Regions from separate parts of the Nocardiopsis sinuspersici genome, predicted to be linked through region 2. Evidence: predicted binding sites of a transcription regulator. Region 2 holds the regulator's gene; each other region holds the start of a gene.
The links. The regulator LexA, encoded in region 2, represses DNA repair genes until DNA is damaged. The targets are predictions, from matches to a motif close to TCGAACANNTGTTCGA.
Positions count from the first base shown of each region.

Region 1: a site for LexA is predicted at 2,991-3,006, ahead of recA (recombinase RecA). Genes of this name have one in related genera too.
Region 3: a site for LexA is predicted at 2,091-2,106, ahead of ruvC (crossover junction endodeoxyribonuclease RuvC). Genes of this name have one in related genera too.

Region 1 covers NZ_MCOK01000001.1:782,441-787,478, forward strand. The annotation lists gene NOSIN_RS03305 (ATP-dependent helicase) at 1-2,687, opposite strand, end outside; gene NOSIN_RS03310 (DUF3046 domain-containing protein) at 2,765-2,959, shown strand; gene recA (recombinase RecA) at 3,118-4,275, shown strand; gene recX (recombination regulator RecX) at 4,268-4,855, shown strand; gene NOSIN_RS03325 (S9 family peptidase) at 4,899-5,038, opposite strand, start outside.
Region 2 covers NZ_MCOK01000001.1:3,527,206-3,532,243, forward strand. The annotation lists gene NOSIN_RS15250 (vitamin B12-dependent ribonucleotide reductase) at 1-1,768, opposite strand, end outside; gene nrdR (transcriptional regulator NrdR) at 1,921-2,403, opposite strand; gene lexA (transcriptional repressor LexA) at 3,085-3,804, shown strand; gene NOSIN_RS15265 (alpha/beta fold hydrolase) at 3,952-5,038, shown strand, end outside.
Region 3 covers NZ_MCOK01000001.1:986,373-991,410, reverse strand. The annotation lists gene ruvB (Holliday junction branch migration DNA helicase RuvB) at 1-833, opposite strand, end outside; gene ruvA (Holliday junction branch migration protein RuvA) at 852-1,472, opposite strand; gene ruvC (crossover junction endodeoxyribonuclease RuvC) at 1,523-2,071, opposite strand; gene NOSIN_RS04150 (NUDIX hydrolase) at 2,379-3,200, shown strand; gene NOSIN_RS04145 (J domain-containing protein) at 3,197-4,294, shown strand; gene NOSIN_RS04140 (hypothetical protein) at 4,372-5,038, shown strand, end outside.

The DNA.
Region 1 (5,038 bases), 2.7 Mb from region 2:
AGCAGCGACGGGTCCAGGGTGAGCGCCTGCGCCCGCAGCTCGGCGGCCGGAGCGTCCCCCTCGTACAGGAAGGCCGCCGTGTACTCCATCAGGAGCGACCGCGCGAACGGCGACGCCCGGTCGGTGTCCACCTCGACCACGCGTGTGCGGCGGGCCCGGATGTCCGCGAGCGCCTCCACCAGCGCGGGCACGTCGAACACGTCCCGCAGGCACTCGCGCACCGTCTCCAGCACGATCGGGAACGACCCGTACCGGCCCGCCACCGACAGCAGGTGCGAGGCCCGCAGCCGCTGCTGCCACAGGGGCATACGCCGGTCCGGGCGCTGCCGGGGCAGCAGCAGGGCCCGCGCCGCGCACTCGCGGAAGCGGGCGGCGAACAGCGCCGACCCGGGGAGCTCGTCGGTGACCGCCGCCTCCGCCTCCTCGGGGTCCAGCGCCACCAGGCCGGCCAGCCGGCCCGGCCGGTCGAGCCCGTCCCCGCCGCTGTCCGGCAGCCGCAGCACGATCCCGTCGTCGCCGTGCACGACCTGCGCGTCCGTTCCGAACCGCGCCCGCACCCGGTGCGCGATCGCCAGAGCCCAGGGCGCGTGCACCCGGGCGCCCAGGGGGGAGTGCACCACCGCGCGCCAGTCGCCGACCTGGTCGCGGAAGCGCTCGACGACCACGGTCCGGTCGTCGGGCACCTGGCCGGTGGCCTCGCGCTGGTCGGCCACGTACGCCACCAGGTTCCGGGCCGCCCACCGGTCCAGCCCCAGGCCCTCGGCCAGGGCCAGCGCCTCATCCGGCTCCGCCTCGGCGAGTTCCCTGGTCAGCGCGCCCACCGCGCGTCCCAGCTCGGCCGGGCGGCCCTGCGCGTCGGCCTTCCAGAACGGCATCCGCCCCGGCCGCCCCGGCGCGGGCGAGACCAGCACCCGGTCGGCGGTGATCCCCTCGATCCGCCACGAGGTGGACCCCAGCACGAACACGTCGCCCACCCGCGACTCGTAGACCATCTCCTCGTCCAGTTCGCCGACCCGGGTGGGCGCACGCCCCCGGGCCGCGCCCTCCGCGGCCAGGTGCACCCCGTACGTTCCCCGGTCCGGGATGGTGCCGCCGCCGACCACCGCCAGCCGCTGCGCGCCCGGCCGACCGCTCACCACGTCCGCCTCCCGGTCCCACACCAGGCGCGGGCGCAGTTCGGCGAACTCGTCCGAGGGATAGCGCCCCGACAGCATGTCCAGGACCGACTCCAGCACCGGGTCGGACAGGCCGGAGAAGGGCGCGGCCCGTCGCACCAGGTCGGCGAGCCCGGCCACGGGCCAGTCGTCCATGGCGGCCATGGCCACGATCTGCTGGGACAGCACGTCCAGCGGGGCGCGCGGCGTCTCCAGGCGCTCGATACCGCCCGCGCGCATCCGCTCCACCACCACGGCCGTCGACAGCAGGTCGCCCCGGAACTGGGGGAGGAACACCCCGCGCGAGGTCTCGCCCACCTGGTGCCCGGCCCGGCCCACCCGCTGGAGGCCGCTGGCCACCGACGGGGGCGAGGCCACCTGTACCACCAGGTCGACCGAGCCCATGTCCACGCCCAGCTCCAGGCTGGAGGTGGCCACCACGCAGCGCAGCCGCCCCGCCTTGAGGTCGTCCTCGATCAGCGCCCGTTCGGCCTTGGACATCGAGCCGTGGTGGGCTCGCGCGATGACCGGGGCGCCGCCGCGGCTCTGCCCGGACTGGGCGATGACCCGCGCGGGCACCTCCTCCGGCGGCAGTTCCAGGCCGTGCCGCTCGGCGTGCAGGTCGTTGAGGCGGGCGCACAGACGCTCGGCGGTGCGGCGGCCGTTGGTGAACACGATGGTGGAGCGGTGGGACCCGACCAGGTCCAGGACCCGCGCCTCCACGTACGGCCACAGGGACCCGCCGCCGCGGGAGCCGCCCGGCGGCGCCGGGGGCGTTCCCGGCGCCCCGTGGTCGTCCATGTCGGGGACGGGCACCACCACGCGCAGGTCCATGCCGGGGGAGTCGGGCGGCGAGACGACGTCGGCGCCGCCGAGGAACTCCGCCACCACCTCCTTCGGGCGCACGGTCGCCGACAGCCCGATCCGCTGTGCCGGGCGGTCCAGCAGGGCGTCCAGCCGCTCCAGGCTCAGCGCCAGGTGCGCGCCGCGCTTGGTGCCCGCCAGCGCGTGCACCTCGTCGACGATCACCGTCTCCACGCCGGCCAGTCCCTCCCGGGCGCGGGAGGTGAGGACCAGGAACAGCGACTCCGGTGTGGTGATGAGCACGTCCGGCGGCCGGTCGGCGAGCCCGCGCCGCCGGCCGGCGGGGGTGTCGCCGGTGCGCACCCCCACGGTGACCGGGGACAGCTCACGCCCTGCGGCCCTGGCGGCGGCCGCGATCCCGGCCAGGGGGACGCGCAGGTTGCGCTCCACGTCCGCCGCCAGGGCCTTGAGCGGGGACACGTACAGCACCCGGCAGCGGCGGGCGCGGTCCTCGGGGACCGGCGCCGAGGTCAGCCGGTCCAGCGACCACAGGAAGGCCGACAGGGTCTTGCCCGAGCCGGTCGGGGCCACCACCAGGGTGTTCCTTCCCCGCGAGACCGACTCCCAGGCCCCGGTCTGCGCGGGGGTGGGACCGGCGGGGAAGGCCTGGTCGAACCAGGCCCGGGCGGCCGGACCGAAGCGTTCGAGGGGATGCGGCGCACGGCTCATGCCGCCAGTGTGCCCGGGGGCCGTGACAGAAATCCGCCGGGGCGGGGCGGGCGCGCCGATCACCGATACTGGGCCGGATGAGACTCACGCTTTTCTGGAACAACATGTACGAGCAGTTCGGCGAGTCCTACACGCAGAGCCTGGCCAAGGACTACGTCCTGGAGGGGCTCGGGTCGCGCACGATCCAGCAGGCGCTCGCCGACGGAGTGGGGCCGAAGGAGGTGTGGCGCGCCGTGTGCGAGGCCTTCGACATCCCCGAGTCCATGCGCTGACCCCACATGAGTACGCGTTTCGTACGTCACATCGAACACAAGTTCGGGTAGTGTGGATATCCACAGGCGGACGCCGGACGTCGCGATTGTCGTACCGGCCGCGTAGCGTCGTGCTCATCATGAAGAAAAAGGCATCGACCCAACAACAGGGGTATCCCGTGGCATCCGGAGACCGAGACAAGGCTCTCGAAACAGCACTCGCCCAGATCGAGCGGCAGTTCGGCAAGGGCTCCGTCATGCGTCTGGGCGACGAGGACCGCCCGCCGATCGAGGTGATCCCCACCGGGGCGATCGCCCTCGACGTGGCCCTGGGCATCGGAGGCCTTCCCAGGGGCCGCATCGTCGAGATCTTCGGGCCCGAGTCGAGCGGTAAGACGACCGTCGCCCTGCACGCGGTGGCCAGCGCGCAGAAGGGGGGCGGCATCGCCGCCTTCGTCGACGCCGAGCACGCACTCGACCCCGAGTACGCCAAGAAGATCGGCGTCGACACCGACGAACTCCTCCTCTCGCAGCCGGACACCGGCGAGCAGGCGCTGGAGATCGTCGACATGCTGATCCGCTCGGGCGCGATCTCCGTCATCGTCATCGACTCCGTGGCGGCCCTGGTGCCCCGCGCCGAGATCGAGGGCGAGATGGGCGACAGCCACGTCGGCCTGCAGGCCCGCCTGATGTCCCAGGCGCTGCGCAAGATCGCCGGCGCGCTGCACCAGACCGGCACCACCGCGATCTTCATCAACCAGCTGCGCGAGAAGGTCGGCGTCATGTTCGGCTCGCCCGAGACGACGACCGGTGGCAAGGCGCTGAAGTTCTACTCGTCGGTGCGCCTGGACGTGCGCCGCATCGAGACGCTCAAGGACGGCACCGACGCGGTCGGCAACCGCACCCGCGTCAAGGTCGTCAAGAACAAGGTGGCCCCGCCCTTCAAGCAGGCCGAGTTCGACATCCTCTACGGTGTGGGCGTCTCCCGCGAGGGCAGCCTCATCGACCTGGGCGTGGAGCACGGCATCGTGCGCAAGTCGGGTGCCTGGTTCACCTACGACGGCACCCAGCTGGGCCAGGGCAAGGAGAACTCGCGCAAGTTCCTGCGCGAGAACGTCGACGTGTCCAACGAGATCGAGAAGAAGATCAAGGAGAAGCTGGGCGTGCCCTCCCTGGGTGACGACAGCGCCTCCGGGGCGGCCGCCGACTCCGCCTCCGCTCCGGCCGCCGACACCGCCGGATCCGCCGAGTCCGCCAAGGAGGCCGTGGCCGCGGCCAAGGCCCCCGCCAAGCGCGCCGCGGCCAGGACGACCAAGGCGCCCGCGACGGATGCGTGAGGGGAGCCGGTTCCAGGACCGGCCCCACCAACCCGGGTCCGAAGAGGACGATCCCTCCCCGGGCGGGCGCGGCTCGCCCGGGGAGGACCCCGAGGCCAAGGTCCGGGCCCTGGTCCTGCGGATGCTCACCCACTCCCCGCGCACCCGCGCCCAACTGGAGCGGGCACTGCACCGCAGGGAGTTCCCCGAGGAGGTCATCACCTCGGTCCTGGACACGTTCGGCGAGGCCGGGCTGATCGACGACGCGACCTTCGCCCGGGCCTGGGTGTCCTCCCGCCACCACAGCAGGCGCCTGTCCCGCCGTGCGCTGGCCCAGGAGCTGCGCACCCGCGGCGTGGAGGAGGACACCGTCCAGGAGGCCGTCGGCGAGCTCAGCGACCAGGACGAGGAGGAGGCCGCCCGCGCCCTGGCCCGCCGCCGCCTGGCCAACAGCCGGGGCAAGGACAGGGAGACCCGGATCCGCCGCGCCCTGGGCGCGCTCGCCCGCAAGGGCTACCCGTCGGGCCTGTCCTACCGGTTGGTCCGCGAGGAGCTCGAACACGAGAGCGTGGACACCGACCCGGACGGGCCGGGGCTCTGAGCCGCCGCCGTCCGGCGGCCGAGCCCGGCCCCGGTGCCCGGGCTCAGTCCGAGGTGGCGGGAGTCGCGGTGCCTGCGGAACGCGGCGCCTCCCCGACGGCCCCGGTGGCCTGCGCCTCGGGATCCGCGTCGGCCTCGGCGGCAGCGGTGTCCCCGGCGGTCTCGTCCTCTCCGGACGCAGCGG
Region 2 (5,038 bases):
CGCGCGGGATGGCCTGGTTGACGATCTGCATGGAGCCGCCGCCGACCAGCTTCTTGAACTTGACCAGCGAGAAGTCCGGCTCGATGCCGGTCGTGTCGCAGTCCATCATGAACCCGATGGTTCCGGTGGGCGCGATCAGGCTCGCCTGGGCGTTGCGCCAGCCGTTGCGCTCGCCGACCTTGAGGCACTCGGCCCACTCGCGGGTGGCCGCGGCGTGGATCGGCTCCTCCAGGGATCCCACGGTGCGCAGGTCGTCGTTGGCGGCGGCGTGCTTGCGCATGACCCGCTTGTGGCCCTGCTCGTTGCGCTTGTAGCCGTCGTAGGGGCCGACCACACCGGCCAGCTCGGCGCTGCGCCGGTAGGCGGCGCCGGTCATCAGCGAGGTGACGGCGGCGGCGACGGCGCGTCCGCCGTCGGAGTCGTAGGCGTGGCCGGTCGCCATCAGCAGGGCGCCCAGGTTGGCGTAGCCGATGCCGAGCTGGCGGAAGGCGCGGGTGGTCTCACCGATCTTCTCGGTCGGGAAGTCGGCGAAGGTGATGGAGATGTCCATCGCCGTGATGACCAGCTCGGTGAGCCTGGTGAAGCCCTCCACGTCGAAGGTGTCGTCCTCGCGCAGGAACTTCAGCAGGTTGATCGAGGCCAGGTTGCAGGACGAGTCGTCCAGGTGGAGGTACTCCGAGCACGGGTTGCTCGCACTGATACGTCCGCTCTCCGGCGTGGTGTGCCAGTCCTGGATCGTGCCGTCGTACTGGAGGCCCGGATCGGCGCACTCCCACGCGGCCTTGGCCATGCGGTGGAACAGGTCCTTGGCGTCGACGGTGGCGACGGCCTCGCCGGTGGTGCGGGAGGTCAGGCCGAAGTCGGAGCCGGTCTCCACGGCGCGCATGAACGCGTCGGAGACCCGGACGGAGTTGTTGGCGTTCTGGTACTGGACGCTGAACATGTCGTCGCCGCCCAGGTCGACGTCGAAGCCGGCGTCGCGCAGGGCACGGATCTTGTGCTCCTCGCGGGCCTTGGTCTCGACGAAGTCCTGGATGTCGGGGTGGTCGACGTCCAGCACGACCATCTTGGCCGCCCGGCGGGTGGCGCCGCCGGACTTGATGGTTCCGGCCGAGGCGTCGGCGCCGCGCATGAAGGAGACGGGGCCCGAGGCGGTGCCGCCGGAGGAGAGCAGCTCCTTGCTGGAGCGGATGCGCGACAGGTTCACACCCGCGCCGGACCCGCCCTTGAAGATGATCCCCTCCTCCTTGTACCAGTCCAGGATCGACTCCATGGTGTCGTCCACGGACAGGATGAAGCACGCGCTGACCTGCTGGGCGGAGGCGGTGCCGACGTTGAACCACACCGGGGAGTTGAAGCTGAACAACTGGTGGGCGAGGGCGTACTTGAGCTCGTGGTCGAAGACCTCGGCGTCCTCGTCGGAGGCGAAGTAGCCGTGCTCGCGGCCGGTGGCGGTGTAGACGCCGACGACGCGGTCGATGAGCTGCTTGAGGCTCCACTCCCGCTCGGGGGTGCCGACCGCGCCGCGGAAGTACTTGCTCGCCACGATCTGGGTGGCGTTCATCGACCAGGAGGTCGGGAACTCCACACCGCGCTGTTCGAAGTTGACCGTGCCGTCACGCCAGTTGGTCATGACGACGTCGCGGCGCTCCCACTCCAGGGAGTCGTAGGGGTGCACGCCGGGAGAGGTGAAGACGCGCCTCACCTTCATCCCCTTGCGGTTCCCCTTGCCCTTGCGTCCTGTCGGACCGCTGGCGGTCTCCGTCATCGCGGAATCTCCCCTACCTCTACCTCGTGGGCACGGCTACCGGCCGTGCGCGGCGTCTTGTCGTGGGATGGCGCGGGACCGGACGTGCTCTTCTCCGTGCCCGCCCCGGGGCGGCGCCCCTCCCGCGGTCGCCTCCCGGCCGCGGGAGGGCGCTACCCGGTGGTACTGGTCTGGGTGTCGGGCTCGGGCTCACGGTCCCGCCGCAGGCTGGCGATCTCGGCCTCGAAGTCGGCGAGGCTCTCGAAGCCGCGGTAGACGCTGGCGAAGTGCAGGTAGGCGACCTCGTCGAGTTCGCGCATCGGTCCGAGGATGGCCAGGCCGATCTCGTGGGCCGGGACCTCGGCCAGGCCGCGGCCGCGGATCTCCTCCTCGACCTGCTGGCCGAGTTTGGCGAGGGCGTCCTCGGAGACCGGACGGCCCTGGCAGGCCCGGCGCACCCCGGCGATGATCTTGGCCCTGCTGAAGGGCTCGGTGACCCCGGAGCGCTTGGCGACCATCAGCAGGACGGTCTCCTGGGTGGTGAACCTGCGCTCGCAGACGGGGCAGGACCGGCGGCGCCGGATGGCCGCGCCGTCGTCGGTGGACCTGCTGTCGATCACCCTGGTGTCCGGATGACGGCAGAACGGACAGTGCACCCTGGTTCACCTGCTTCTCTCACCGAACGACGACCCTTAGATACTACTAAACTACAACCACAACTTCTAGGTGAGAACCTCTTCCCCAAACACCAGATGTTGTGGTCGAACCTAGAGGTCCGCGCCGCGCGACGCAACTCTGACAGGGGCGTGTCCCCGCACGGCGAACGACCGCGCGGCCACGGGGACGACGACGGCGAAGGAGCGGGAGGATCCGGCGCCCGGACAGGGGGACTCGGCGCCCGCCGGCCTCCCGGGGGCGTCCGGCACCGCGGTCCAGGATAACGCCGAGGACCGCTCGGGCCGCGAACCGCGGCGGCCCGCCGTGCCGGGAATCACCACGTCACCGGAATTTCGGCCGGACCGGCGCAGGAGAAGATGTCTTCCGCATCACACCGAAACGAGCCCCGCGGACACCTGTTCGCGCATTCGTGGGACAACGCGGCGTGAACGCGTGTACACACATAAGTACGGGCCGGGAATTGACCGCGGAAAGGCGCGGAGGCAATTACTCCGGTCTCGAACGCTTGTTTGATATCACCGTGCGCAACGACTAAAGTTGGCGGTGATATCACGCTGGTTTCGCCGTCACGCAGACCCCCAGGTCGGCGCGGTCGCGGGCCGGCGGTGGCAGTCACACAAGCAGGCCCTGACCGAACCGAATGCCGAGGAGGCCCGGCCGTGCCGGAGGAGAATCCCGGGACCGCGGACACCGCCACCGTTCTTGCGCCAGTGGAGAACGCGGGCGGGTCCACGCCCGAAGCCCCCAAACTCACCGCGCGCCAGCAGAGCGTGCTGAACTGCATCCAGCGCTATGTGCGTGAGAGGGGCTTCCCCCCGTCCATAAGGGAGATCGGGGAGGTGGTCGGCCTGTCCAGCCCGTCCAGCGTGGCGCACCAGCTCAAGGTGCTCCAGCGCAAGGGCTACCTGCACCGCGACCAGAACCGGCCGCGTGCGGTGGAACTGCGTACTCCCGGCCGCGCCGGCGGGCAGGCCGTGACCCCCGAGGACATCGATCCCTCGCGCGCCGCGGCCGTGCCGCTGGTCGGCCGGATCGCCGCCGGCGGCCCGATCCTGGCCCAGGAGTCGGTGGAGGACGTGCTCGCCCTGCCCCGCCAGCTGGTCGGCGAGGGGCACCTGTTCATGCTCACCGTCGTCGGCGACTCGATGACCGACGCCGCGATCACCGACGGTGACATGGTGGTGGTCCGCCAGCAGCCGGACGCCGAGAGCGGCGACATCGTGGCGGCGCTGCTGGACGAGGAGGCGACCGTCAAGGTGCTGCGCCGCGAGGAGGACGGCCACGTGTGGCTGATGCCCCGCAACGAGGCCTACGAGCCCATCAACGGCGACGCCGCCACCATCCTCGGCAGGGTCGTCGCGGTCATGCGCCGCGTCTGAGTCCTCGCGTCCCCGGCCCGTCCCCCCTCGGACGGACCGGGGACCTCCCGTGCCGGAGGGGAGCGCCCGGCCGCGGACGGCACGGTGGAGGACCCCGCACGCGTGGACGGCAGCGGGGCCGCCGACGCGAGCCGCTAGGCTGAGAGGGTGTTCACACCTGCCTCCTCCCCCACCGCCCGCCTGCGCGCCGCGCTGGTCGGCGGGGTCGCCGTCGCCTTGTTGTCCACCGCCTGCGCACCCGCGTCGGAGGACGGCGCGAGCGCCGAGGTACCGGGGGTCGGCGGCACCGAGAGGGAGCTGGCCTTCGAGGGCGGCGGGCACGAGGTGTCCGCGAGCTTCCGTACGCCGGAGGGTGTCTCCGGCACCGTCCCCGGCGCGCTCATCATCTCCGGCAGCGGCCCCACCGACCGCGACGGCAACAGCGACATGCGCCCGGACGCCAACACCAACTGGAACCTGTCCCGGGTGCTGGCCGACGCCGGGGTGGCCTCGCTGCGCTACGACAAGTACGGCAGCGGATCCGGCTTCGTGCCCCCGGTGCCCGGAAGCGAGGTCCGGTCGGTGGACCCGCGGCTCTTCGACGAGCAGGTCGCGGCGGCCTACGACGAACTCGTCTCCCAGCCCGAGGTCGACCCCGAGCGGGTGGTCGTCGTCGGGCACAGCGAGGGCGCCCTCTACGCGCTGCGCGCCCACGAGCTCATCGACGACGGCGCCCCCTCCCCCGCCCTGGTGCTGGCCGCTCCCCCCGGTACCCGCTACCTGGACCTGCTCGACCGACAGCTCACCGAGCAGGTGCGCGTGGCCGAGGCCCTGGGCCAGGTCGAGGAGGGACAGGCCGTCCAGACGCTCTCCGACGCGCGCGCCGCACGGGCGGCGCTCAGGGCGGGCCGCCCCCTCGGGTCGGCGGACATCGACACGGTGGTCCAGGGCGTCTACTCCCCGCGGAACGAGGACTTCCTGGCCTACATGGACTCCTTCGACCCCGTGGAGCTGGGTGAGGACCTGCCCGAGGGCACACCCGTGCTGGTGGTGTGGGGCGAGGAGGACGCCCAGGTCTCCCGCGAGGACGTGGACCGGCTGATGACCGGTCTGGAGGACGCCGAGCGCGTCGACATCCCCGGCGCCGACCACATCCTCCGCCGCTACGAGGACCAGCCCGGCTCCACCGTCCTGGACTCCCAGCGGCCCTTCGCCGAGGAGGTCTTCCCGGCGCTGGAGGAGTTCCTGGAGACCG
Region 3 (5,038 bases), 2.5 Mb from region 2:
AGGCCCAGGCGGTCCACCTCGTACAGTTCGAGCGCGGCGCGGGCGGTGCCCAGCGACAGCTTGCCGTCGCCGCGCACCTCGGCGTAGTCGCGTACCCGGCGCAGCAGCCGGTTGGCGATCCGGGGCGTGCCGCGCGAGCGCCCGGCGATCTCCCGGGCGGCGTCCTCGTCCAGGGGGGCGCCGAGCAGGCCGGCCGAGCGGTACAGGATCAGTTCCAGTTCCGCGGGCGTGTAGAAGTCCATGTGCGCGGTGAACCCGAAGCGGTCGCGCAGGGGGGCGGGCAGCATGCCCGCCCGCGTGGTGGCCCCGACCAGGGTGAACGGGGCGATGTCCAGCGGGATGGCGGTGGCCCCGGGACCCTTGCCGACCATGACGTCGACCCGGAAGTCCTCCATGGCGACGTAGAGCATCTCCTCGGCGGGGCGGGCCATCCGGTGGATCTCGTCCAGGAAGAGCACCTCGCCCTCCTGGAGGGAGGAGAGCACCGCGGCCAGGTCGCCCGAGCGCTCGATGGCCGGACCGGAGGTGATGCGCAGCGGGGCGCCGATCTCGGAGGCGATGATCATGGCCAGGGTGGTCTTGCCCAGGCCCGGACCGCCGGACATCAGGATGTGGTCGGGCGCCCGGTTGCGCCGCTGGGCGCTGTGCAGCACCAGGGAGAGCTGTTCCCTGACGCGTTCCTGGCCGACGAACTCGCTCAGGACGCGGGGGCGCAGCGCGCCCTCGACCTGGTGGTCGTCCACGCTGACGTCGGGCGAGACCGCCCCGCGCTCGTAGGCGGGGGCCTCCTCGGCGGTGAATCCGCTGTGGGGTTCCTCGTGGGAGTCGTACACGGGAGTTCCTCGTCCCTCCTAGGCGCGGCTGAGCCTGCGCAGGGCGCTGCGCAGCAGGACGGCGACGTCGTCGGTCTTCTCGGCCTCGGTGGCCACGGCGGCGGCCGCGGCCTCGGCGTCCTTGGCGGGCCATCCCAGGTTGACCAGGCCGGACACGACCTGGCCGCGCCAGGCGTCGCCCGGCCCGCCCTCAGGTGCGGCGGCCTCGGCACCGGGGAGGGTGCCGTCGGTGAGTACGGGCGCGTCGAGCTTGCCGCGCAGTTCCAGGACGATGCGCTGGGCGCCCTTCTTGCCGATGCCGGGCACGCGGGTGAGCGCGGCGGTGTCCTCGGTGGACACGGCGTGGCGCAGGCTGGAGGGACTGTGCACCGAGAGCATGGCCAGGGCCAGGCGGGGACCGACGCCCGAGGCGGTCTGCGCCTGTTCGAACAGGTGCTTCTCGTCGTCGTCGGCGAACCCGAACAGGGTCAGGGACTCCTCGCGGACGACGAGGCTGGTGGCGACGGTGCCGGTCTCGCCCACGTGCAGGCGGGACAGGGCGGAGGGAGTGCACTGCACGGTCATTCCGACCCCGCCGACGTCGATCACGGCGCTGCCCGCGCCGCGTGCGGCCACCCGGCCGGTGAGGAACGCGATCATCTCGTGTGGGCACCGGGGACGGTGCCCTTCTCCTTCCTGGGGGCGTGGCGCTACCGGCCGCGGGTGCGGCGGGCCAGTTCCACCTTGCGGGCGAAGTCCTGCTGGGCCTGGGCGACGCGGGCCTGGGCCCCGCCGCGCCAGATGTGACAGATGGCCAGGGCGACGGCGTCGGCCGCGTCGGCGGGCCTGGGCGGTCCGTCGAGTCCGAGGATACGCGCCACCATGGTGCCGACCTGCGCCTTGTCGGCGCGGCCGTTGCCGGTGATGGCGGCCTTGGCCTCGCTGGGCGTGTGCATGGCCACGGGCAGGCCGCGGCGGGCGGCGCAGACCAGGGCGATGCCGCTCGCCTGGGCGGTGCCCATGACGGTGCTGAGGTTGTGCTGGGCGAAGACGCGCTCGACCGCGACGGCGTCGGGCCGGTAGTGGTCCAGCCACTCCTCGATGCCGCGTTCGATGCCGACGAGCCGCTGGGGCAGGTCGGTGTCGGCGCTGGTGCGGATGGCGTCGGCGCCGAGCAGGGCGAGCGGCCGGCCGATGGCGCCCTCGACGGCACCGATGCCGCACCGGGTCAGTCCCGGGTCGATCCCCAACACGCGCACGCGTTTCACCCTCGTCTTCTCGAACGTTCGTTCGCCCACATGCTAGCGGCGGGCACCGACCTTCGCCGTAGGCCCGCCCGCGTGTCAGCGCGCGGTCGGCCGCCGACCGGTGCGGGCGGGGACATCGGCCCCGGTCAAGCCTTCCACCCCGGGCGCCCCCTGAGGACAGTATCCGCCTCGGGCCCCGGCGCGCGCACGGCCCGGACCCGGTCGCGGCCCCGGGAAGGGGGTGGACGGCGCCGGAGGAGCGTGCTAGGTTGCACTCAGTTCGAGAAAAACTCACTATGAGAGCAACATGGGGGCGCACGTGACCGCCGAAGAACCGCGACAGGAGGAGGGCGAGGGCCGGTTCCTCGCCGGCTACGACCCGCACGCCTTCGCGCCGGCCGCGGTCACCGCCGACGTCGTCGCCCTCACGATCCGGTCGGGAGAACCGCACGTGCTGCTGACACGGCGCGCCGCCCATCCGCAGCGCGGCTGGTGGGCCCTGCCGGGCGGATTCGTCCGGGCGCAGGACGGACCGGACGGGCCCGCGGACCCCGACCTGCCCGACGCCGCCCTGCGGGTGCTCTCGGAGAAGACCCTCCTGCCCACCGAGCTGCACCTGGAGCAGTTGGGCACCTACGGCGCCCGGGACCGGGACCCGCGCATGCGCGTCTTCTCGGTCGCCTACGTGCTCCTGGCCCCCGACCTGCCCGACCCCCGCACCGGCCGCGACACCGAGGAGGCCGCCTGGGTCCCGTGGCGCGAACTGGGCCACGGCGACGGCGCCCGTGCCGGCCGCGAGCTGGCCTTCGACCACGGCCGCATCCTCGCCGACGCCGTCGAGCGCGCCCGCTCCAAGCTGGAGTACACCGCGCTGGCCACGGCGTTCCTGCCCCCCGCCTTCACCATCACCGCGCTGCGCGAGGTCTACCAGGCCGTGTGGGGACGGGCTCTGCACGCCGCCAACTTCCACCGCAAGATCCTGGCCACCCCCGGGTTCGTGGAGGACACCGGGGAGCTCGCCGAGCGCGGCGGCGCGGGAGGCGGGCGGCGTGCCCGGCTGTACCGGGCGGGCGGCGCGGCCCTGCTGCACCCGCCCCTGCTGCGGAGCACCCAGCCGGCCGCGGGAGGAACCCCCCGATGACCGGCCACCGAGGTGGGGCCCCGACCTTCGAGGACGCCGAGCGCGACGTCGCCATGGCATCCGGGCCCGTCGAACTGTTCGGCCCGCCGCCCGAGGACGGCTCGGTGCCCCCGGCCGCGACCGACCGGTACCGCCGGCTCGCCCGTGCGCTGCACCCCGACAGCGCGCCGCGCGGGAGGGGCGCCGCGTCCTTCACCCGCCTCACCGAGCTGTGGGACCTGTACCGGGAGACGGCCGCGGGCGGCCCGGGCCTCACCGAGCCCACCCTGGCCACCCGCACGCGCGTCTACCGGGTCGACGGCCCGAGGCTGGCCAGAGGACACGTCGCCGACCTGTACCCGCTGCGCCACCGGGCGCCGGAGTGGCGCGAGGCGGTGCTCAAGCTGCCCCGCTCCCCGCGGGACAACGACCTCATGGAGGCCGAGGCGACCGCCCTGCGCCGTGTCCGCGAGCGGGGGCACGAGCGCTACCGCGCGTTCGTCCCCGACCTGGTGGAGTCGTTCAGGCACCGCGACGCCGCGACCGGCGCGGAACGGCGCGCCAACGTCCTCGGGCGGCTGCGCGGGTTCCACACCCTCGACGAGGTGCGCCGCGCCCATCCCGACGGCGTCGACCCCCGCGACGCGGCGTGGATGTGGCGGCGGCTCCTGGTCGCGGTCGGCAACGCCGCCCACGCCGGGGTGGTGCACGGCGCGGTCGTACCCGAGCACGTGATGGTCCATCCCGGGGAGCACGGCCTGGTGCTGGTCGACTGGTGCTACTCGGTGACCGCGCACGCCCCGCGCACCGCGCCGCACGTTCCCGCGACGGTGCCCGGCCGCGAGGACCTGTACCCGCCCGAGGTGGCCGCCCGCCGACCCGCCCTGCCCCAGACCGACATCCACATGGCGACCCGGTGCGTGGAGTACGTCACCGCGGGCCGCCTGCCCCGGCGGCTGAGGGCCTTCGCGCGCGGCTGCACCCTGCCCGCGCCCGAGCGGCGGCCGCGCGACGGCCTCGCCCTGCTCCGCGAGCTCGACGAGGTGCTGGAGCGCCTCTACGGGCCGCGCCGGTTCCGCCCCTTCTCCATGCCGGATCCGGTCCCCCGCCCCTGATCCGACCGACCACGACCCGGCCCCGGCCCCCGGCCTCCGTCCACCCCCGCACCGCACCCCCACGAAGGAGACCTCCCATGGGAAGCAGCAGTTGGTCCACCGACGCCTACCACGCACGTCAGGCCTACAACTCCTCCGTCGGCTCCAGCAGTTTCGGCTACACCGACGACGTGCTCTCCTCCACCCCGCGCAGCGCGTGGAGGACGCACGCGTCCCTCGACCCCGAGGGGGTGGCCACGCGCGAGAGCCGTGACTCCGCCGAACACCCGAACTCGCTCGCCATCTCCGTGCTGTTCGACGTCACCGGGTCCATGCGCGACGTGCCGCGCGTGCTCCAGACCAAGCTGCCGGACCTGTTCGGCCTGCTGCTGCGCAAGGGCTACGTGGAGGACCCGCAGATCCTGTTCGGCGCGATCGGCGACGCCACCTGCGACCGGGCCCCGCTCCAGGTCGGCCAGTTCGAGTCCGGCAACGAGCTGGAGGACGACCTGGGCAACATCCTGCTGGAGGGCGGCGGTGGCGGCCAGGTCACCGAGTCCTACGAGCTGGCCATGTACTTCATGGCCCGGCACACCGCCATGGACTGCCTGGAGAAGCGCGGACGGCGCGGCCACCTGTTCGTCATCGGCGACGAGATGGCCTACGGGTCGGTCAAGGCCGGGGAGGTGCGCGAGGTGATCGGCGACGACCTCACCGAGGACATCCCCTTCCCGCGGATCCTCGCCGAACTGCGGCGCCGTTTCG